3 regions of the Streptomyces stoeckheimensis genome follow, and region 1 is predicted to be linked to each of the others. Evidence: riboswitches for the same ligand, from Rfam matches in the RefSeq annotation. Region 1 holds a riboswitch; each other region holds the start of a gene.
What was found. A riboswitch is a leader RNA that binds a small molecule or an ion and turns the genes downstream of it on or off. The one in region 1 is predicted to bind thiamine pyrophosphate.
Positions count from the first base shown of each region.

Region 2: another riboswitch for thiamine pyrophosphate. It lies ahead of thiO (glycine oxidase ThiO); the one in region 1 lies ahead of thiC (phosphomethylpyrimidine synthase ThiC).
Region 3: another riboswitch for thiamine pyrophosphate. It lies ahead of ACE1OC_RS11995 (thiamine ABC transporter substrate-binding protein); the one in region 1 lies ahead of thiC (phosphomethylpyrimidine synthase ThiC).

Region 1 covers NZ_CP169550.1:4,594,297-4,601,948, forward strand. The annotation lists gene ACE1OC_RS20840 (cupin domain-containing protein) at 1-127, shown strand, start outside; gene ACE1OC_RS20845 (DUF5326 family protein) at 295-513, shown strand; gene ACE1OC_RS20850 (IclR family transcriptional regulator) at 805-1,542, shown strand; gene ACE1OC_RS20855 (SsgA family sporulation/cell division regulator) at 1,640-2,089, shown strand; gene ACE1OC_RS20860 (YibE/F family protein) at 2,260-3,666, opposite strand; TPP riboswitch at 3,739-3,883, shown strand; gene thiC (phosphomethylpyrimidine synthase ThiC) at 3,878-5,665, shown strand; gene ACE1OC_RS20870 (tetratricopeptide repeat-containing glycosyltransferase) at 5,751-6,863, opposite strand.
Region 2 covers NZ_CP169550.1:6,499,143-6,506,794, forward strand. The annotation lists gene pknB (Stk1 family PASTA domain-containing Ser/Thr kinase) at 1-1,597, opposite strand, end outside; gene ACE1OC_RS29430 (thiazole synthase) at 1,749-2,543, opposite strand; gene thiS (sulfur carrier protein ThiS) at 2,548-2,748, opposite strand; gene thiO (glycine oxidase ThiO) at 2,745-3,974, opposite strand; TPP riboswitch at 3,972-4,084, opposite strand; gene ACE1OC_RS29445 (NAD(P)/FAD-dependent oxidoreductase) at 4,234-5,478, shown strand; gene ACE1OC_RS29450 (Rv2175c family DNA-binding protein) at 6,003-6,368, shown strand; gene thiE (thiamine phosphate synthase) at 6,490-7,140, shown strand; gene metF (methylenetetrahydrofolate reductase [NAD(P)H]) at 7,264-7,652, shown strand, end outside.
Region 3 covers NZ_CP169550.1:2,679,115-2,686,766, reverse strand. The annotation lists gene ACE1OC_RS12005 (phosphatidate cytidylyltransferase) at 1-722, shown strand, start outside; gene rlmN (23S rRNA (adenine(2503)-C(2))-methyltransferase RlmN) at 816-1,928, shown strand; TPP riboswitch at 1,986-2,094, shown strand; gene ACE1OC_RS11995 (thiamine ABC transporter substrate-binding protein) at 2,179-3,276, shown strand; gene ACE1OC_RS11990 (ABC transporter permease) at 3,336-4,952, shown strand; gene ACE1OC_RS11985 (ABC transporter ATP-binding protein) at 4,952-5,983, shown strand; gene ACE1OC_RS11980 (hypothetical protein) at 6,151-7,065, opposite strand; gene ACE1OC_RS11975 (LOG family protein) at 7,167-7,652, opposite strand, start outside.

The DNA.
Region 1 (7,652 bases):
CGGGGAGGAGACGACGATGGTCGCCAACGGGAGCGTGGTCTACGTGCCGGCCGGGGTGCCGCACAAGTTCCACCACATCACCGAGAACCTGAAGGTGATGGTCGTCTTCTCTCCGCCGGAAGGGTGAACGACCCCCTGGGGCACTGAGGGTCCGGAGCCCCGTCCCCCTAGGGGTTGGATCAGGGGACTACGAGGGCTCGCGGGCCCCCGCCGAGGGCCCTGGCCTCCTAGCATCGAGAGCAGGAGTTCACCGGCTAGACGTACTAGGAAGAAGAGGTCGAGGACATGGAAGGCATCCGAGCGATATTCGAGGGCATGCCCTGGTGGGTCAAGTGGGTCGCCGTTCCGCTGCTGGTGCTGTTCGTCTTCGGTGGCGTGATCACCAGCATCATCGGTGCGCTGATCGGCTTCCTCTTCAAGGCGCTGCTCCTCGTGGCCCTCGTCGGCGGCCTGATCTTCGTCGTCAGGAAGTTCAAGGGCACCGAGTCGAAGTCCTCCGCCGGAGAGTGGTAGAACTGGCGCAACCAGGGTCACAGCGGGATTAACCCAGCTGAGGGAACGTGAAGCGCTAAACCGCTCACAGCCCCGGAATCGGCGGATAGAGTGGCAATCTGTGCCGTTCCCTGGGCACCGAACGCCGGTACTGCCGCGCTGACCTGCGGTTCTTTGTTACAGCCACCGAGCACGACCCCCAGGAGTCACGGCACACGCGGGGGCGGCCCCCGCAGGGCGGGCCCCCCCAAGGCTCGCCGCCACGCCTGGGGGTGAGCTTTGTCTTCGGTTCACAATGCCGGTGTGCCGACTCTGATCGGTTCGGTGCAGCGGGCACTGAGGCTGCTCGAAGCGGTGGGTTCCCATAGTGAGGGAGCCCCGGCGAAACAACTGGCGCGCGAGGCCGGGCTCCCGCTTCCCACCGCGTACCACCTGCTGCGCACCCTGACGCACGAGGGCTATCTGCGCCGGGAGAGCGGAGTCTTCGTCCTGGGGGACGCCGCTGGCCGACTGGCCGGTGGCGGGCTTCAGCAGAAACGTCGCAGCATGATCCTCGACTCCCTCGCGCACTTCCGCGACGCGGTCGGGGCCCCCGTCTACTTCGCCGTCTACCGCGAGGGTGAAATCGAGGTCGTGGGCGTCTCGGACACCCCGGCGAACCCGGCCTGCGAAGAGTGGGCAGATTTCCGCGAGACCGGCCACGCGCACGCCATCGGGCAGTGCCTGCTCGGCCAGCTCGACGAGAAGGCGCGCAAGGACTACTACGACCGTCATCCGGTCGAGGCCATCACCGCCTACACCGTGCGGGACGTACGGGCTCTGGAGCAGCGGATCAGCTCCATGGAGCGGATGCAGCCGGTGACCGAGCGGCAGGAATACGCCCTGGGCACGGTGTGCGCGGCCATCCCCATCACGGCCGGCGACACCGCCGCGACGATGGCGATTTCTCTTCCTCTGCACCAAGAAAGTCGATTGCTGTATGCGGTCGATCGGCTACGGAGTGAAGTAGGCGCGCTGTTGAGCACCCTCTCGTTCTCTATCAGTATCTGAAAACTCACTCCTTGTGATCTGCAAGCGCTTCCACCACTCTTGTCAAGAGGGCCTTGGGGGATCATTCCTGGCCACTTCCACTACAGCGGGGTAGGCAATGCGCGAGTCGGTACAGGCAGAGGTCATGATGAGTTTCCTCGTTTCCGAGGAGCTCTCGTTCCGGATCCCGGTGGAACTCCGGTACGACGCTCGTGACCCCTACGCAGTCCGCCTGACCTTCCACCTTCCCGGAGATGCGCCCGTGACCTGGGCGTTCGGCCGGGAGCTCCTTCTCGACGGCATCAACAAGCCGTGCGGTGACGGCGATGTCCACATCGCCCCGACCGATCCGGAGGAACTGTCCGACGTCCACATCCGGCTGCAAGTAGGTGCAGACCGGGCTCTCTTCCGCGCCAGCGCGGCGCCACTCGTGGCGTTCCTCGACCGTACCGACCGGATCGTTCCGCTCGGCCAGGAGCGCAACCTCGGGGACTTCGAGGAGAACCTCGACGAGGCGCTCGACAAGATCCTCGCGGAGTCGCAGCAGAACGAGCAGAACGCGGGCTGACGCGAGCCCGGCCGGACACCTCGTGACCAGGGTGCGCCGGCAAGCATCACCGCACCACCGCATCACCGCACCACGGCTCAGCGTGCCGACACGCTGAGTGCTCCGCCTTGCCGTTCCTCACGACCGGCCGCCTGCGCGAAACTGACCCGTCGCGCGCGCCGGTCCGCCTTTCAGCGCTTGCGTCGCCGGCCCCGGCCGCCGCGGAGCGGCCCCGAGGCCGCTGTGGCCGCCGGGGATTCCGCGCGGTCCGCGGACACCACCAGTGCGGCCAGAGCCGTCGTCACGGGTACCGAGGCGACCAGTCCGATCGAGCCCACGAGGGTTCGTACGATCTCCTCCGCGACCAGCTCGCTGTTGGCCACCGACCCCATGCTGCTGTTCGCGATCGAGAACAGCAGGAGCAGGGGCAACGCCGCGCCCGCGTACGCCAGTACCAGCGTGTTGACCACCGAGGCGATGTGGTCCCGCCCGATGCGGATGCCCGCCCGGTAGAGCCCGCGCGGGCCCATCGACGGGTCGGCCTGGTGGAGTTCCCAGACCGCCGAGGTCTGAGTGACGGTCACGTCGTCGAGTACGCCGAGCGATCCGATGATGACACCCGCAAGCAGCAAACCGCTCATGTCGATGTTCGGGTAAAGCCCGTGGATCAGCCCGGTGTTGTCGTCCGTGTTGCCGCTGAGGAACGCCCAGTCGATGAACAGCGAGCCCAGCAGGCCGATCAGCAGCAGCGAGATGATGGTGCCGAGGACCGCCACCGAGGTGCGGGCCGTCAGCCCGTGGCACATGTAGAGCGCGATCAGCATGATCGCGCTGGCTCCGACCACCGCCACGACCAGCGGATTCGACCCCTGCAGGATCGCCGGGAGGATGAAGAGGGTCAGCACGGCGAAGCTGACGACGAGGGCGATGAGCGCGAACAGCCCGCGCATCCGCCCGACGATGACCACCGAGAGGGCGAAGATGCCGGCGAGCAGGGCCATCGGCAGCTTGCGGTTCACGTCGATCACGGAGTACTGGAGATCCCGGGGCGCGTCCGGGGCGTAGGCGACCACCACGCCCTGGCCGTCCGTCAACTGTCGTGGTGCGCCCGGCTGGACGATCTCGACGAACTCGCGGCCCTTGTCGGGCCCGCTGCCGACCTTGATCGTGGCCTTCTTGCACTCGCCGTTCTGCGCGGCCAGGGCCTCGCGCCCCTCCGGGGTGGAGGTGTCGCCGGTGGGCGGCACCTGCGAGGCGTTCACGGATTTGCAGTCGACGTTCTGCAGCGCGACGACCGAGCCCTGCTGGGTCTGCCGGTCGAAGCCGACCCCGGTGCGCTCGTGGCCCGGCGCACCACCGGGCCAGAGCACCACCATGCCGATCACGACGGCGGTGGCGAAGGGGATCAGCACGGCCGCGATCACCTTGCGCAGGTGCTTCGAGACGGGGGCCGCCGGGCCATGGCTGTGCGCATGGCCGTGGGAGTGTCCGGCAGAGGGGGCGGGCGAGTGACCGGGTTCCGCGTGCGCGTGGCCTGCGTGGCCGGCGTGACCAGCGGGATCCGTGGGTTCGGTGGGGGGCTGCGGCGAGGACGTCACTGACTGATCATCGCAACAGATGAGGGGGCCCACTGTTCAGCACGCCACACATGACGCTAGCGTGGGGGCTACTTTGCACAACGCGGGAGCTCGGAGCACCGGGCTGAGAGGGCGCTGATCACCGTTCGCATTCGAATATGCGTACGGGAGGAGGCTGCGTCGACCGCCGAACCTGTTACCGGGTAATGCCGGCGTAGGGAGATTAGGTCTCATGACCATTCAGGACGCACGCACGCCTGCCGTCAGCCAGGACGCCGACGGCCAGACCGAGCGCCAGCCGGGCTGGCACAAGGGGTACGTGGCGGGCTCCCGCCCCGACATCCGGGTGCCGGTCCGCCAGGTCCACCTCACCAACGGCAAGGACGTGACGCTCTACGACACGTCCGGCCCGTACACCGACCCGCAGATCGAGACCGACGTTCGCCGGGGCCTGCCGCCGCTGCGCGAGAACTGGATCATCAGCCGCGGCGACACCGAGGAGTACGCGGGCCGCCCCGTGCGCCCCGAGGACGACGGCATCAAGCACACCTCGCCCCGCGGTGGCCTCAAGAACCTCGACGCGGTCTTCCCGGGCCGTCCGCGCCAGCCCCGCCGCGGCCGTGGCGGCGCCGCGGTCACGCAGCTCGCGTACGCCCGCCGGGGCGAGATCACCCCGGAGATGGAGTACGTCGCGATCCGCGAGAACGTCTCCCCCGAGGTCGTCCGCGAGGAGATCGCCGCAGGTCGCGCGGTCATGCCGGTCAACGTGAACCACCCCGAGATCGAGCCGATGATCATCGGCAAGCGGTTCCTGGTGAAGGTCAACGCCAACATCGGCAACTCCGCGGTCACCTCCTCGATCGAGGAGGAGGTGGACAAGATGACCTGGGCGACCAAGTGGGGCGCCGACACGGTCATGGACCTCTCGACCGGCCGCAACATCCACACCACCCGCGAGTGGGTGCTGCGCAACTCTCCCGTGCCGATCGGCACCGTGCCGCTGTACCAGGCGCTGGAGAAGGTCGACGGCCGCGCCGAGGACCTGACCTGGGAGATCTACAAGGACACGGTCATCGAGCAGGCCGAGCAGGGCGTCGACTACATGACGGTCCACGCCGGCGTGCTGCTGTCGTACGTGCCGCTGACCGCGCGCCGCAAGACCGGCATCGTCTCGCGCGGCGGCTCGATCATGGCCGCCTGGTGCCTGGCGCACCACAAGGAGAACTTCCTCTACACGAACTTCGAGGAGCTCTGCGAGATCCTCGCGGCGTACGACGTCACGTACTCCCTGGGTGACGGCCTGCGCCCCGGCTCCATCGCGGACGCCAACGACGCGGCGCAGTTCGCGGAGCTGAAGACGCTGGGCGAGCTGAACACGATCGCCAAGCGCCACAATGTGCAGACGATGATCGAGGGCCCCGGGCACGTCCCGATGCACAAGATCAAGGAGAACATCGACCTTCAGCAGGAGATCTGCGAGGAGGCGCCGTTCTACACGCTCGGCCCGCTGACCACCGACGTCGCGCCCGCGTACGACCACATCACCTCGGGCATCGGCGCCGCGATGATCGCCTGGTGGGGCACTGCGATGCTCTGCTACGTCACGCCCAAGGAGCACCTGGGCCTGCCGAACCGCGACGACGTGAAGACCGGTGTCATCACGTACAAGATCGCGGCCCACGCGGCGGACCTGGCCAAGGGCCACCCGGGCGCCCAGGAATGGGACGACGCCCTGTCGGACGCGCGGTTCGAGTTCCGCTGGGAGGACCAGTTCAACTTGGCCCTCGACCCGGACACGGCCCGTGAGTTCCACGACGAGACCCTCCCGGCCGAGCCGGCCAAGACCGCGCACTTCTGCTCCATGTGCGGTCCGAAGTTCTGCTCGATGAAGATCTCCCAGGACATCCGCCGCCAGCACGGTGGCGACCTGGGCGCCGAGGAGATCGAGGCGGGCATGGCGGAGAAGTCCGCCGAGTTCGCTGCCGCGGGCAACCGCGTGTACCTGCCGCTGGCGGACTGACCTCCCGCCACCGGCACATACGGACGGCCCGCGACACCGAGGGGGGAGTCGCGGGCCGCCGTTGGGACCTGACGTGGGCGGACGGTCAGGCGAAGGCCCGGGAGCCCACGCCCAGCTTGCGCCGTGCGAACTCGAGGTTCGCGAGGACCCGGTCCTGCTGGTCGTCGGGAAGTTTGCCGCCCTGGAGCAGGAGTTCGCAGCAGTCCAAGGACTCCTGGTACTCCCCGGTCCAGTACGCGGCCACCGCGAGTTCGTCGAGTGCGCGCCAGTCGTGCCAGGAGAACTCGACGAAGAGGATGTCGTCCGGGGGCGGCATCCGTACTGCCTGCCGGGCGAACAAGTAGGCGAGGGGCCAGCGGCTTTCGAGGCGACAGAGCCGGGCGAGGTCGCCGAGGGCCTCGGCGCGTGAGGGTCGGCTCTCGTGTGCCCGCAGGTAGCGGTCCATCACCTCGGCCGACGGCCTTTCGAGGGTGACCGCGAGCCGTGCGGCGTAGAGCTGTGCGCAGTAGGTCTCCTCGGCCCAGCCGCCCATGGCCACCCGGTGGTCGTAGGCGTCGAGGGACTTCTCCGGCTCCCCCGCGTCGCGCCAGCTCTGGGCCAGGTAGAACGCGTAACGCGTGTTGCCGGGTTCCTTCGCGAGGCCTTCGGTGAGGACTTCCGCATCGCGCAGATACTTCGCCCGCTGGCCCTCTTCCCGGAGGCGGGCCCCACCGCCGACGGAGAGGATGTTGAACCCCTCGATCACGTCGCGGCCGTACTCGGTGCCGCAGTCGATGTACTCGTGGAGTACGCCCACGTAGCGCCAGGGCAGCCGGGTGGAGACCAGCGCCGGCCGCCAGTGGACGATGGGACCGTCGTGCAGTGCCACCTGGTACGCGTCGAGGGTCAGGTCCGGCATGCGGAACCCGGGCTGGATCTGCATCTCGTCGTCGCCGTCGATGAACAGCAGGTAGTCCGCGCTGGAGCGCGCGAGTTCGATCGCCTCGGTGCGGCTGCCGTCGAAACCCTTCCACGGTCGGTCGTGGAGCGTGCCGGGCAGGTCGGCGAAGCAGTCCCGGATGACGTCCTGGGTGCCGTCGGTGGAGCCCGTGTCCACGATCACCCAGGTGTCGATCAGTGGGCGCACCGACTCCAGGCACTTCCGGATCGTCGGCGCCTCGTTCTTGACGATCATGTTCAGACAGATGGTCGACCTCACCGCAGCACCCTCTCGTCGGACGGATCGCGGGCGACGTTAGGGAGTACGGGTGCCGATGGGGCGGCGGCACGCCGGTGGCGCTACCAGCCGGTGGGCGGCGGCGCATCCGTTCGGGGGCGTCTGATAAGCCGTTCTGCTGATAGACATCCCGGCCGTCTCAAGATCCCGGCGGCTCCGTCCGTAAGCCCCAAGGACGTTTGAACTCGCAGCCGGGGCGCTCTCCGTTCCGGCTCGCATTCCGTTCCGAAGGAGCGCTGCAGATGAGTCGTGAGCACCAGACCAAGCTCCGTCTTGGTCCTGTCCCCCGCAATCGTGCCTGGATCGCGGGAGGTGCCCTGGCCTCGCTTTCCCTCGTACTCGTGGGCATGGCCAACCCCGTTGTCGCGGCGGTCAAGCCGACGGTCACGGCCGTGAGAGCCACGACCCCGTCGGGCGGCGGCGGAGGAGGCGAGGACTGCGAGCCGCACGACGGACCGCCACAGGACTGGAGCCGGGACGGCGGGGACGACGACGGGCACGGCGGCTGGGGCGACGACGAAGGGCGCGACCACGACCACGGCTGCCCGTCGGCCGGCCCGACGGGGCCAACGGGGCCGGCAGGTCCCAGCGGAGCGACGGGTGCGACGGGCGCGACGGGAGCCAGCGGCGCGACGGGCGCCACCGGTGCCGACGGGGCCACGGGCGCGACCGGCACGGCAGGTGCCGATGGCGCGACGGGCCCGACCGGTCCGACTGGCCCGACCGGTGCCGATGGTGCGACGGGTGCCGATGGTGCGACCGGTGCCACGG
Region 2 (7,652 bases), 1.9 Mb from region 1:
GGTCGAGGGAGGTCCCCGTGACGCGCGGGACCGGCACCGGGCGGCCCTTGCTGACCACCATCGTGACCAGGGTGTCGAGGGACCGCTTCTGGCCGCCCGTCGGGTCCGTGCTGATGACCGAGCCCTGCGCGACGTCCTGGCTGAAGGCTTGCGTGACGGCCCCCGGCGTCAGGCCGACCGAGGTCAGCTCGGCCTTCGCGGCCTCCAGGGGCTTGCCCTTGAGGTCGGGTACGACGACGACCTCGGGTCCGCGCGAGATGGTGAGCGTCACCGCGCCGTTGCCGCGGATGCGCTTGCCGCCGGCGGGGTCGGTGTTCATCACGGTCCCCTTGTCGAAGGCGGCGCTGAACTTCCGGTCGACCCGCTTCACTCCGAGTCCGGCCGCCGACAGCTGGGACTTGGCCTCCGCCTCGGTCTTGCCGAGCAGGTTGGGGACCTTCGTGAACTGGCCGGAGCTGATGTACCAGACCCCCGTGCCGAGGCCGAGGAAGAGCAGGACGCCGAGTACGACGAGCAGTACGCCGGGCCGCCGGATCCGGGAGGCGGCCGGCGCGGGCGCCGGGGGCAGGGGCGGAGCCGCGAGCCGGGAGGTGTGGGACACCGGCTCGGCGTGCGAAGCGTGTGTGGTGTGCGCGGCATGCGAGGCGTGCGAGGCCTGCGTGGTCACCGGGCGGGGGATCACGCTGGTGCGGTCCTCGGCGGCGGTCCGCTCCGAGGCCCGGGCCTGCGGAGGTACGGCGTCCAGCTCGGAGTCGGAGAGCTGGGCACGGGCCCCTATGGCCAGCCCGAGGAGAGCGGCCGCGTCGTAGGGACGCAGATCGGGGTGGCGCGCGGTGGCCTGGGCGACGAGCTCGTCGAGCGCGACGGGCAGCCCGGGGACGGCGGCCGACGGCGGCGGGACGTCCTCGTTGAGGTGCTGGTAGAGCACCTGGGCCGGGTTGGTGCCGGTGTGCGGCTTGGAGCCGGTGAGCATCTCGTAGAACACGACGCCGCAGGCGTAGACGTCCACGCGGGTGTCCGTGACGCCGTTCTCGATCTGCTCGGGGGCGAGGTAGGAGACGGTGCCGAGGACGGACCCGGTGGTGTTCGTGACGGAGTCCACGGACCGGACCAGCCCGAAGTCGGCCACCTTGACCCGGCCGTCGTCGCCGATCAGCACGTTTTCGGGCTTCATGTCCCGGTGTACGAAGCCGGCGCGGTGCGCGGCGCCGAGGGCGGCGAGCACCGGTTCGAGGATGTCGAGGGCCGCACGGGGCTGGAGCGCGCCGCGCTCGCGGAGCACGTCGCGCAGGGTGCAGCCGGACACGTACTCCATGGCGAGGTACGTGTACGGGCCGTGCGTCCCCTGGTCGAAGACGGCCACGACGTTGGGGTGCGCCAGGCGGGCCACGGACTTCGCCTCCCGGATGAACCGGTCGACGAAGCCGGGGTCGGCGGCGAGGGCCGGGTGCATCACCTTCAGCGCGAGGACCCGGTCCAGCCGGGTGTCGACGGCCCGGTAGACCGTGGCCATGCCGCCGGCCGCGATACGGGCGTCCACGCGGTAGCGGCCGTCGAGCGTCTGCCCGACGAGGGGGTCATCCAGGGTCGTGTCCACCCGGAGATTCTACGAGGGCCGGTCGAGCTCCCGTCCCGGGCGGCGGGGGGTTGCAGCCCAGCTGTGACGTGGGCGGTACGAGGGCCCCGCACGGGCGCGGCCCCGTACGCCGCCAAGCCCCGCACGCGCGGGAACCCGTATCGCCGCCCGCTCAGAACGCCGGGCGTTCCGGGTCCAGGGTGGCTCGGCCTTCTGCGGGGGAGGAGGCTTCTGCGAAGCGGCGTTGGGGGATGCGGCCCGCTCGGTGGGCCAGGCGGCCCGCCGTGACCGCGTCGCGCATGGCCGCGGCCATCAGGACGGGGAGCTGCGCCCGGGTCACCGCCGAGGCCAGCATGACCGCCGCGCAGCCCAGTTCCATGGCCAGGGCCACGTCCGAGGCCGTTCCGGCGCCCGCGTCGAGGATGACCGGGACCCCGGCCCGCTCGGTGATCAGCTCGAAGTTGTGCGGGTTGCGGATGCCCATGCCGGAGCCGATGGGGGAGCCGAGCGGCATGATCGCCGCGCAGCCCACGTCCTCCAGTTTGCGGGCGAGGACGGGGTCGTCGTTCGTGTACGGGAGGACCGTGAAGCCCTCGTCGACCAGGGTTTCGGCCGCGTCGAGCAGTTCGACGCCGTCCGGGAGGAGGGTGCGTTCGTCCGCGACGACCTCCAGTTTGATCCAGTCCGTGCCGAGGGCCTCCCGGGCGAGGCGCGCCGTCAGGACGGCTTCGCCCGCCGTGAAGCAGCCCGCGGTGTTGGGGAGGACCGCGATGCCGAGGCGGTTCAGGACGGACAGGACCGAGCCCTGCACCGTCGGGTCGAGGCGCCGCATCGCGACCGTGGTGAGTTCCGTGCCGGACGCGACCAGCGCCCGTTCCAGGATGTCCAGGCTCGGCGCCCCGCCGGTGCCCATGATCAGGCGGGAGGAGAAGGTCCGGCCGGCGAGGGTGAAGAGGTCGTCCGCCATGTGCTCAGCCTCCCTGGACTGCGGTGAGGACTTCGACGCGGTCGCCGTCGGTCACGGAGGTGTACGGCCACTGGCCGCGCGGCACCACGGTCTCGTTGAGGGCGGCCGCGACCCCCTTGGTGGCTTCGGTGAGGGTGGCGACCACCGTGGCGAGCATGGTCCCGTCCGCGATCTCGCGCGGCTCGCCGTTGACGGAAATGGTCATGCGAACGACTCCTGTCGCGTGAGGGTGGACGTGGGGGTGGGGGTGGGGGTGGGGGTGGCCGCGAGGGCGAAGCGGCGTGGGGTGAAGGGGCGGGCGATTTCCGGCAGTTCGCCGGTGGTCAGCAGGTCCGCCATCACGTCCCCCGTGAGAGGGGTGAGCAGGACGCCGTTGCGGTAGTGGCCGGTGGCCAGGTGCAGGCCGGGGAGTTCGGTCGGGCCGAGGAGGGGGGCGTTGTCCGGCGATCCGGGCCGCAGCCCGGCCCGGGTCTCCACCAGGGGGAGTTCGGTGATCCCGGGCACCAGTTCGTGGGCGTCGCGCAGGAGTTCGTAGACCCCGCCCGCGGTGACGGTGGTGTCCCAGCCGAGTTCCTCGCTGGTGGCGCCGACGACGAGTTCGCCGTTCTCGCGGGGGACCAGGTAGACGTGGCTGCCGCGCACGACGGCCCGTACGGTGCGGGACAGGAACGGGGCGTACGAGGGGGGCACCGCGAGGCGCAGCACCTGACCCTTCACCGGCCGTACGGGTGCCACGGCCTCGGGCGGTACGCCGTCCAGCCGGCCGCTGAGCGAGCCCGCCGCCAGCACCACCTGGTCGGCGCGCAGCTCCGTGGCGTCGGCGTCGTCGAGGACGGCGCCGCAGGCACGGTCGGCGGCGGTCAGCAGGCGCGCCGCCCCGGCGCGGTGCAGGGCGACCCCGGCCCGTTCGCAGGCGGCCAGCAGGGCGGCCGCGAGGCGGCGGGGATCGACCTGGTGGTCGCCGTCCACGCGCAGGCCGCCGCGTACGCCCGGAGCCAGCATCGGTTCCAGGCGGCGGCACTCGCGGCCGGTCAGCCAGTCGGACTCCAGGCCGCAGCGGCGCTGGAGGGCGTGCAGTTCGCGCAGGTGCAGCCGGTCGTCGGCGTCGAGGGCGACGGCGAGGGTGCCGCAGGCGCGGTAGCCGATGTCCATGCCGCCGCTGGCTTCGGCGAGCTCGGCGGCGAACTCGGGGTAGCGGGCCGCGGAGGCGAGGTTGAGCCCGAGCAGGGTCTCCTCGCCGTAGTGCAGCTCGGTGACGGCGGCCAGCATGCCGGCCGCGACCTGGGCGGCGCCGCCGCCGGGGGCCGGATCGGCCAGCGCGGTGCGCAGCCCGCGCCGGGCCGCCCGCCAGGCGGTGACCAGGCCGATGATGCCGCCCCCGATGACGAGGACGTCGTAGCCGGGACTCCGGCCGTTCCTGAATGAATGCATGGGCGTCCAGCCCCTCCCTTCGCCGGCATGACCCGGATCAGGTTCGTACGGTCGGAGGCCGGCCAGCCTCCCTCTCAGCCCGGTGCGCCCGGACTCCCGCGATAGGTTCGGTGCCAGAGTAACGCCGAGGCCGACGGCCGGTAAGGCTGCCTCCCCGGCGGCGGTGTCGGCCCGGCCGGCAGCCCGGCTTCCGCCCGGATCCCGGGAGGGTCGCCATCCGCTATTCCTGACGGACCGTCAGTTGATTAGGCTGGGCCGCGTGAGCGAGCAGACGCAACAGCAGACGCAGCAGGCGGAAGACACTCGGCGCGGCGTGGTGATCGTCGGCGCCGGGATGGCCGGGGTCCAGACCGCGGTCGCCCTCCGGGAACAGGGCTGGACCGGCCCCGTCATCCTGCTGGGGGCCGAACCCCACCAGCCCTACGACCGGCCCCCGCTGTCCAAGGCGGTGCTCCTCGGCAAGGCGGAGGACTCGGCCTTCGACGTCGACTTCGAGGAGCTCGGCATCGAGCTCCGGCTGGGGGTCGAGGTCACCGGGCTGCGGCCCGCCGACCGCGAGGTGGACACCGAGGCCGGACCGGTCCCGTACGAGGTCCTCGTGCTGGCGACCGGCGCCCTCCCGCTGACCCTGCCCGGCGCGGACGGCGTCCCCGGGGTGCACCTGCTGCGCACCCTGGACGACGCGGCCCGGCTGCGGCCCGTCCTGGCAGCCGGCTCGGCGGTGGTCGTGGTCGGGGCCGGCTGGATCGGCGCGGAATTCGCCACGGCCGCCCGCGAGGCGGGCTGCGCCGTGACGGTGGTCGAGGCGGCCGACCGGGTGCTGGCGGGCGCGCTGCCCGCGGAGGTGGCCGAGCCGATGGGGCGGTGGTATGCCGAGGCGGGCGCCGAGCTGCTGACCGGCGCGCGGGTGGCTTCCGTGGAGCCGGGCCGGGTCCTGCTCGCCGACGGGCGGGCGCTGCCGGCCGGGGCGGTGGTGGTGGGCATCGGCGCCCGGCCGGCCACCGGATGGCTGGCCGGGTCCGGCGTGGAGCTCGGCCCGGACGGAGCGGTCACCGCCGACGAGCGGCTGCGGACCTCGGTGCCCGAGGTGTACGCCGTGGGGGACTGCGCCTCGTTCCCGTCGGGCCGCTACGGGTCCCGGCTGCTGGTGCACCACTGGGACAACGCGCTCCAGGGGCCGCGGGTGGTGGCGGCGGACATCGTGGCCGGGGGCTCCGGGGAGCAGGTCTACGACCCGGTCCCGTACTTCTGGTCGGAGCAGTTCGGCCGCTTCGTGCAGTACGCGGGCCATCACGGGGACGCGGACGCGATGCTGTGGCGCGGTGACCCGGGGGCGGACACCTGGTCGGTGTGCTGGCTGCGGGAGGGGCGGCTGGTCGCGGTCCTCGCGGTGGGTCGCCCGCGGGACCTGGCCCAGGGGCGCCGGCTCATCGAGTCGGGGACCCCCGTGGACCCGGCGAAGGTCGCGGACCCGGGGACCGCGCTGAAGTCGACGGCCGCCTGACCCGGCGGGGGCGCGGGCCGGGGACGGGGCCGGCCTGCCCCGGGCGCCGTCCGGCTCGGGCCCGCGCCCGGGCCGGTTCCGGGCCGCCTGAGCCGGGCCCCCGCGGGTGGAAGTCCCCTACCCGCCCTTCGCCCGTTCCCCGGGCTGCGCCCGGACCCGTTCCGGGCTGAGCCCCGTTCCCCGGGCTGCGCCCGGACCCGTTCCGGGCTGAGCCCCGTTCCCCGGGCTGCGCCCGGACCCGTTCCGGGCTGAGCCCCGTTCCCCGGGCTGCGCCCGGACCCGTTCCGGGCTGCGCCCTGGCCCCCGGGCTGCGCCCGGACCCCTTCCGGGGTTGTGTCCGGGCCCCCGGGCCCAGGACTCCGGACGGGGGTCTCGGGTCGGGGGCGGCCCGGGCCGCGGGGGGCTGGTTCCGGGGGCTCGGGGCCCGCTCGGACCCGTCTTCGGCCCCGTTCGGCGGGGCCCGCGCGCCCCGGACGGGGTCGCTCGGGTACCGGCGGGCAGTCCGAGATGGCAGGCTTGTGCTCGTGACCGAGATTGACGCAAAGATCGATGCCCTTGTTCCCGCCTGGCTGTACCTCCCCGACATCGCGGAGATGCTCGACATCGAAGTGACCAAGGTTCGCCAGCTGGTCAAGGAGGGTCAGCTGCTCGCGGTGCGCCGCGGCGAGAACCGCTCCCTCCAGGTCCCCGCCGCCTTCATCGACGGAGACAAGATCGTCAAGGGCCTGGTCGGTCTGCTGACCGTGCTCCGTGACGACCGCTTCACCGACGCGGAGATCCTGGAGTGGCTCTTCACCGCCGACGAGACCCTGCCCGGCACCCCCGTGCAGGCGCTGAGCGAGAATCGCGGCACGGAGGTGAAGCGCCGCGCTCAGGCGCTCGCCATCTGAGCCTGACTCCGCACCAAGAAGCAAGAGCAAGAAGCAAGAGCAAGCACAAGCGCGGTGTGCGGACCCCGGCCTGGGCCCGCACACCGCGTACGTACGTACGACATACGACCCGGGGGTACCCATGTCCGCCATCGCCGCCCAGCTGTCCGATGCCCGGCTCTACCTGTGCACGGACGCCCGCAAGCGGCAGGGCGACCTCCCCGAGTTCCTGGACGCCGTCCTCGCCGGCGGGGTGGACATCGTCCAGCTCCGCGACAAGGGCATGGAGGCGGGCGAGGAGCTGGAGCACCTCCAGGTCTTCGCCGAAGCGGCCCGCCGCCACGGCAAGCTGCTCGCCGTCAACGACCGGGCCGACGTCGCGCACGCCATCGGCTCGGACGTGCTGCACCTCGGTCAGGGCGACATCCCGGTGCCCGCCGCCCGCGCCATCCTGGGCCAAGGGGTCCTGATCGGCCGCTCCTGCCACTCCGAGGCGGAGGTCGACGCGGCCGTCGCCGAGGCCGGCGTGGACTACTTCTGCACCGGCCCCTGCTGGCCCACCCCCACCAAGCCCGGCCGGTTCGCCCCCGGCCTCGGCCTCGTCCGGCACGCGGCCTCCCTCGCCCAGGACCGGCCGTGGTTCGCCATCGGCGGCATCGACGCGGGGAATCTGGACGAAGTACTGGACGCCGGCGCCTCCCGCGTCGTGGTCGTACGGGCCCTCACCGAGGCCTCCGACCCCGGCGCCGCCGCCGCTGACCTCGCCAAGCGGGTCCGCGCCCGGCTCGGCTAGCGGACCCCGGGCAGACGCGAGCGGCCCCGGCCGCTCGCACCGCGCCCACCCCGGCGTCTCATTTTCGCGTCCAGTCCGTGGACAACGCTTCGATGGACACCGGACCGCGTCTAACCTCCCCGTATGGCCCTTGGTACCTCTTCCACCTGGTCGGACCGTGCACACACGGTCCGCGACCTCATCGCGTCCGGGCGCTCGTACTCCTTCGAGTTCTGGGCCCCCAAGACGGAGAAGGGCGAGCGCAACCTCTGGAACGCGCTGCGCCGGGTCGAGGCAGTGGCCCCGAGCTTCGTCTCCGTCACCTACGGTGCCGGCGGATCGACCCGAGGCGGCACCGTCCGGGCCACCGAGCAGATCGCCGCGGACACCACCCTGACCCCGGTCGCGCACCTCACCGCCGTCGACCACTCGATCGCCGAGCTGCGCAACGTCATCGGGCAGTTCGCCGACGCCGGCATCCGCAACATGCTCGTCGTGCGCGGAGACCCGCCGGGCAACCCCATGGGCGAGTG
Region 3 (7,652 bases), 1.9 Mb from region 1:
TCGTCGGCGTCGTCGTCGTGGCGGTCGTCGTCGGCCTGTGGGAGCTCACCTCCCGGCTCCAGGAGAAGAAGGGCATCAAGGCCCCGCTGGTCCCGCTCGCCATCGGCGGCGCGGCCATGGTCATCGCCGGATACGTCCGCGGTGCCGAGGGTGCCTGGGTGGCCATGGCGCTGACGGTGCTGGCCGTCCTCGTCTGGAGGATGACCGAGCCGCCCGAGGACTACCTCAAGGACGTCACGGCGGGTGCCTTCGCGGCGTTCTACGTGCCGTTCCTGGCCACCTTCGTCGCGATGCTGCTCACCGCCGACGACGGGCCGCAGCGGGTGATCACCTTCCTGCTCCTGACGGTGGTCAGCGACACCGGGGCCTACGCGGTCGGCTGGCGCTTCGGCAAGACCAAGCTCGCCCCGCGCATCAGCCCCGGAAAGACCCGCGAGGGGCTCTTCGGAGCGGTGGCCTTCGCGATGGCGGCCGGCGCGCTGTGCATGGAGTTCCTGATCGACGGGGGCGTCTGGTGGCAGGGCCTGGTGCTCGGCCTCGCCGTCGCGGTCAGCGCCACGCTCGGCGACCTCGGGGAATCCATGATCAAGCGGGATCTCGGGATCAAGGACATGGGCACCCTGCTGCCGGGCCACGGCGGCATCATGGACCGGCTGGACTCCCTGCTTCCGACGGCCCCGGTGGTCTGGCTGCTGCTGGCGCTGTTCGTCGGCACCGGCTGACCTGCGAAAAGACGCCCGTCCAGGCGGGGCGGTTACTCTTGGAAGGCGCGCTGCTTCTGCGGCGCGCCTTTCGTCTTACAAGGAGTACCTGCCATGGCCCGCCCAGTCCCGGGAGAGCTCACTTTCGTCGCCCCTCGTGGAGCGAAGAAGCCGCCCCGGCACCTCGCCGACCTCACCCCCGAGGAGCGCCGGGAGGCGGTCGCCGCGATCGGTGAGAAGCCCTTCCGGGCCAAGCAGCTCTCCCAGCACTACTTCGCCCGGTACGCGCACGACCCGGCCGAGTGGACCGACATCCCCGCGGCGTCCCGCGAGAAGCTCCAGCAGGAGCTGCTGCCGGACCTGATGAACGTCATCCGCCACATCTCGTGCGATGACGACACCACCCGCAAGACCCTGTGGAAGCTGCACGACGGCACGCTCGTCGAGTCCGTGCTGATGCGCTACCCGGACCGGGTCACCATGTGCATCTCCTCGCAGGCCGGCTGCGGCATGAACTGCCCGTTCTGCGCCACCGGCCAGGCCGGTCTCGACCGCAACCTGTCGACGGCCGAGATCGTGCACCAGATCGTCGACGGCATGCGCGCCCTGCGCGACGGCGAGGTCCCCGGCGGGCCCGCCCGGCTGTCGAACATCGTCTTCATGGGCATGGGCGAGCCGCTCGCCAACTACAACCGCGTCGTCGGCGCCATCCGCCGCCTCACCGACCCGGAGCCCGACGGCCTGGGCCTGTCCCAGCGCGGGATCACCGTCTCCACCGTGGGCCTGGTCCCGGCGATGCACCGCTTCGCCGACGAGGGCTTCAAGTGCCGCCTGGCCGTCTCCCTGCACGCGCCGGACGACGAGCTGCGCGACACCCTGGTCCCCGTGAACACCCGCTGGAACGTCCGCGAGGTGCTCGACGCGGCCTGGGAGTACGCGGAGAAGTCCGGCCGCCGGATCTCCATCGAGTACGCCCTGATCCGCGACATCAACGACCAGGCCTGGCGCGGCGACCTGCTCGGCAGGCTGCTCAAGGGCAAGCGCGTGCACGTCAACCTGATCCCGCTGAACCCGACGCCGGGTTCGAAGTGGACCGCCTCGCGGCCCGAGGACGAGAAGGCGTTCGTGGAGGCCATCGCCCGCCACGGCGTGCCGGTGACCGTCCGCGACACCCGCGGTCAGGAGATCGACGGCGCGTGCGGTCAGCTCGCCGCCTCGGAGCGCTGATTTCCGCCAGTTAAGGTTTGCTTTCGGCCGCGGGGTACTGTGGCCGAAACCAATTTCATATTCCGACAGGGGAGCGCCACAGCGCTGAGAGTGCGGTATCCGTCACCGCAGACCCTCTGAACCTCGCCCCGGTCATTCGGGGTAGGAAGTTCGGTCATCACTCAAGCTGTTGCGCCCTGCCCGGCGTCCGCTCCACAGAGCGCCGGGCAGGGCCGCGTCTTCTCCTGGACATCCCAGGAGGAATGCACCAATGAGCACCACCAAGAAGATGGCGGGCGTCGCGCTCGCGGCCGCGCTCGGCGTCACCACGCTCAGCGCCTGCGGCGGCGACGCCAAGGACAAGTCCGCCGGGGCGAGCGACGCCCCGAAGTCCAAGACGATCACCCTCGTCTCGCACGACTCCTTCAACGTGACCGACACGGTCCTCAAGGAGTTCGAGCAGCAGAGCGGCTACACCGTCAAGGTCCTGAAGTCCGGAGACGCGGGCGCGGCACTGAACCAGGAGATCCTCACCAAGGGCTCTCCGCGCGGCGACGTCTTCTTCGGCGTGGACAACACGCTCCTCTCCCGGGCCCTCGACCAGGGCATCTTCACGCCGTACGAGGCCAAGGGGCTGGCCGACGTGAAGCCCGAGTTCGTGCTCGACAAGGAGCACCGGGTCACCCCCGTGGACTCCGGCGACATCTGCGTGAACTACGACAAGGCCTACTTCGCCGACAAGAAGCTCGCCCCGCCGCAGACGCTGGACGACCTGATCAAGCCGGAGTACAAGAACCTGCTGGTCACCGAGAACGCCGCGACCTCCTCGCCCGGCCTCGGCTTCCTCCTCGCCTCCGTCGGCAAGTACGGGAACGAGGGCTGGAAGGACTACTGGAGCAAGCTCAAGGCCAACGGCGTCGAGGTCGTCGACGGCTGGGAGCAGGCCTACAACGAGCGCTTCTCCGGCTCGGCCGGCGGCAAGAAGGCCAAGGGCGACCGCCCGCTGGTCGTCTCCTACGCCTCCAGCCCGCCGGTCGAGGTCCTCTACGGCGAGCCGCAGCCGGCCGAGGCCCCGACGGGCGTCGCGACGGGCACGTGCTTCCGCCAGACCGAGTTCGCGGGTCTGCTCAAGGGCGCGAAGAACGAGGAGGGCGGCAAGGCGCTCCTGGACTTCCTGATCTCCAAGAAGTTCCAGGAAGACATGCCGCTCCAGATGTTCGTGAACCCGGTGACCAAGGACGCGGTGCTGCCGGAGCTGTTCACCAAGCACGGCGTGGTCATCGAGAAGCCCGAGACGGTCGCCCCGGAGGCCATCGCCAAGAACCGTGACCAGTGGATCAAGACCTGGTCCACCCTCGTCGTGAAGTAGGACGAGTGAGCGAGGCTGCGAAGGAGAGCGGGCGGGCCACGGCCGTCAGGCTCGGTCTGATGGCCGTGCCGCTCGTCTTCTTCGGGCTGTTCTTCGCGTACCCCGTGGCCGCGATCGTGGGGCGCGGGCTCAAGTCGGACGCCGGCTGGCAGTTCGGCCGGATCGGCGAGGTGCTGGCCCGGCCCGACATCGGCGACGTGCTCTGGTTCACCACCTGGCAGGCGCTCGCGTCCACGGCGCTCACGCTCCTGATCGCGCTCCCCGGCGCGTACGTCTTCGCCCGCTTCGAGTTCCCCGGCAAACAGCTACTGCGGGCGCTCGTGACGGTGCCGTTCGTGCTGCCGACCGTCGTGGTCGGCACCGCGTTCCTGGCGCTCGTAGGACGCAACGGTCTGTTGGACGAGGTGTGGGGGATCCGCCTCGACACGACCGTCTGGGCGATCCTGCTCGCGCACGTCTTCTTCAACTACGCCGTGGTCATCCGCACGGTGGGCGGGCTGTGGGCGCAGCTGGACCCGCGCCAGGAGGAGGCCGCCCGGGTGCTGGGCGCCGGGCGGTTCGCCGCCTGGCGGCGCGTGACGCTGCCCGCGCTGGGGCCGGCCGTCGCGGCCGCCTCGCTGATGGTGTTCCTGTTCACGTTCTCCTCCTTCGGTGTCGTGCAGATCCTGGGCGGGCCCGCGTACTCCACCCTGGAGGTGGAGGTCTACCGGCAGACCGCGCAGCTCCTGGACCTGCCGACTGCCGCCGTGCTGACGATGGTGCAGTTCGCGGCCATCGGAGCGATCCTCGGCGTGCACGCCTGGACCGTGCGCAAGCGGGAGACCGCACTGCGGCTGGTCGACCCGGGGCGGACCACGCACCGGCCGCGCGGCTGGGCCCAGCGCACCCTGCTCGGCGGGGTGCTGCTGACCGTGGCACTGCTGATCGTGGCGCCGCTCGCCGTGCTCGTGGAACGTTCCCTCGACGCCCCCGGCGGGTACGGGTTCGGCTTCTACCGGGCGCTCCAGGAAGTCGGCGCCGGTGGCGGAACCTTCCTGGTGCCGCCGCTGGAGGCGATCTGGAACTCCCTGCAGTACGCGCTCGCCGCCACCGCCATCGCGCTGGTCGTCGGCGGGCTCGCCGCCGCGGCACTGACCCGCCGCGCGGGCCGTTTCGTACGGGGCTTCGACGCGCTGCTGATGCTCCCGCTGGGGGTGTCGGCCGTGACCGTCGGCTTCGGCTTCCTCATCACCCTCGACAAGCCGCCGCTGGACCTGCGGACCTCGTGGATCCTGGTGCCGCTGGCGCAGGCGCTGGTGGGCGTTCCCTTCGTCGTACGGACCATGCTGCCGGTCCTGCGCGCGGTGGACGGACGGCTGCGGGAGGCCGCCGCCGTGCTCGGCGCCTCACCGCTGCGGGCCTGGCGGGAGGTGGACCTGCCGATGGTGCGGCGGGCCCTGCTGATCGCGGCGGGCTTCGCCTTCGCCGTGTCCCTCGGGGAGTTCGGGGCCACCGTCTTCATCGCGCGGCCCGACCATCCGACGCTGCCGGTCGCCGTGGCGCGGCTGCTGGGGCGGGCCGGGGAGATGAACTACGGGCAGGCGATGGCCCTGAGCACGATCCTGATGCTGGTGTGCGCGGTGTCCCTGCTGGCGCTGGAGCGACTGCGACCCGACAAGACCTCCGGAGAATTCTGATGACCCTGCTTCAACTGGAAGGGGTGTCGGTCCGCTTCGGCGAGCGTGCGGTCGCGTCCGCCCTGGACGGTGTGGACCTGGCGGTCGCCGAGCACGAGATCGTGTGCGTGCTCGGGCCGAGCGGAAGCGGCAAGTCCACCCTGCTCCGAGTGGTGGCCGGGCTCCAGCCCGTCGCCGACGGGAGGGTGCTGCTGGGCGGCGCCGACCAGGCCGCGGTTCCCGTACACCGGCGGGGGGTGGGCCTGATGTTCCAGGACCACCAGCTGTTCCCGCACCGGGACGTGGGCGGGAACGTCGCCTTCGGCCTGCGGATGCGGGGTGCCTCGAAGCGGTCCTCCGAGGCCCGGGTCACCGAACTCCTGGAGCTGGTCGGGCTCCCCGGGGCGCAGGGCCGGGCGGTGGCCTCGCTGTCCGGCGGCGAGCAGCAGCGGGTCGCGCTGGCGCGGGCGCTCGCTCCTTCGCCGCGGCTGCTGATGCTGGACGAGCCGCTCGGGCAGCTGGACCGCGGGCTGCGGGAGCGGCTCGTGGTGGAGCTCCAGGGGCTGTTCTCGCGGCTGGGCACGACCGTGCTGGCCGTCACGCACGACCAGGGCGAGGCGTTCGCGCTGGCCGACCGGGTGGTCGTCATGCGGGACGGGCGGATCGCGCAGGCGGGGACCCCGCTGGAGGTGTGGCAGCGGCCGGCGTCGGAGTTCGTGGCGCGGTTCCTGGGCTTCGAGAACGTGGTCCCGGCGGAGCTTTCCGCCGGGGTGGCGGCGACTCCGTGGGGGAAGGTCCCGGTTCCGGCCGGGTCGCCGGCGGGGGAGCACCAGGTGCTGATCCGGCCCGCCGGGGTCGTGCTGTCGGCCGTGGGGCTGGGGTGCGAGGTGGTGTCGCGGACCTTCCGGGGGACGCACGTCGCGCTGCTGCTGCGGCCCGAGGTCGGGCCCGTGCTGGAGGCCGAGTGTGGGCTGGAGGGGGCGCCGGCGGTCGGGGACCGGGTCTCGGTGGGCTTCGCCCCGGCCGAGGTGGTCGTGCTGCCGGGGGAGTAGGGGGCCGCTGCGCGGGGCAAATCCCCGCAGCGACCTTCGCCGCTGCGCGGGGCAAGTCCCTGCAGCGACCTTCGCCGCTGCGCGGGGTAAGTCACCTACCCGCCCTTCGCCCGTTCCCCGGGCTCGGCCCGGACCCGGTCCTCAAACGCCGGACGGCTGAAAAGGGCTCAGACGCCGGCCAAGGTGGATGTGTCGGGCTCCGGTTCCGATGGGGTTTCCGTGCCCTCGTGGTTGCCGTACCAGGCGACTGCCACTGCGCCCGTCACCGCCAGGACGAAGCCGAGGACAGCCAGCCAGGCCATGCCGGGGCGGGACGCGTCGCCCAGCCAGAGGACGCCGATCGCTCCGGGGAGCACGGTTTCGCCGACCACCAGGGCGGCGGTGGCGCCGTTCACCGAGCCGATCTGGAGCGCCACGGTGTGCAGGTACATGCCGCCGACCCCCGCCAGGACGATGGCGTAGAGGGCCGGGTCGGCGAGGAGCGAGGAGAACGAGAACGGCTCCACGCCGTTCAGGATGCGGACCCCGACGCCCAGCGCGCCGAACGCCAGACCCGACAGCAGGCCCGCCAGGATCGCGGCCCGGGCGCCGAGGAAACGTACCGCCACCGTGCCGCCCACGATGATCAGCGCGGTCACCGCCAGGAGCCACCAGTGCGTGGCGGCCGGCGCGTAGTGGCCGCCCTCGTGGCCCGCGGCCGTCGCCAGCAGGACCAGGGCCGCGCAGACGACCCCGATGGAGGTCCATTCCTTCCGGGTCAGCCGGATGCCGAGCATCTTCACGCTCAGCACGGCCGTGATCACCAGGTTGGCGCTGATGACCGTCTGGGAGAGGAAGAGGGGGAGGAGACGCGCGGCCAGGGCTCCCAGGCCGAAGCCCACGAAGTCCAGGATCGTGCCGACGATGAACTCCCAGGTCATCGCGGCCTTCGCCGTGGAAGTGAGGTTCGGGCCGCCGTGCTGGGTGACCCCCGCGGCGGCCGGCGACATCCGGGCCGCCCGCCGTGAGCCCACGGCTTGCAGGACGGATCCCGTGCCGTAGCAGATGGACGCCGCGATGGCGGTGAGCAGGCCTATGAGCACCCGAGGGCTCCGTTCACGTCTGGCAGGTTTTACGTAGTGCGTACCTCTTCCAGACGTGGAAAAGGCGAGAGAAGTTGCCTGCCCCGGTCAGGTCGTCGAGGTCAGTTCATCGCGGCGAGGGCCGCCGGGACCTCGGACACCGAGTCGACCAGGGCGATCCGGGACTCCATCGACCGGCCCCGGGCCAGCGCCTGGAGCAGCGGCCAGGCCGGCAGCCGTTCGGTCCAGTGGGCGCGGTCGACGAGGACCATCGGCGTGGGCTCGCCCCGGGACGCGTAGTAGTTGGGCGTTGCGTTGTCGAAGATCTCCTGGACCGTGCCCGCCGCGCCCGGCAGGAACACCACGCCCGCGTTGGACCGGGCGAGCAGCCCGTCCTCCCGGGTGGCGTTCGCGAAGTACTTCGCGATGTGCCCGGCGAACGGGTTCGGCGGCTCGTGTCCGTAGAACCAGGTCGGGATGCCCACCGAGTCGCCGCCCGTGACCGCCGGCCAGCGTTCCCGTACGGCGAAGGCCGCGCGCGCCCAGTCGGAGACGGACGGGGTGAAGGACGGGGCCTTGGCCAGCATCCGCAGGGCTTCGGGGAGGGC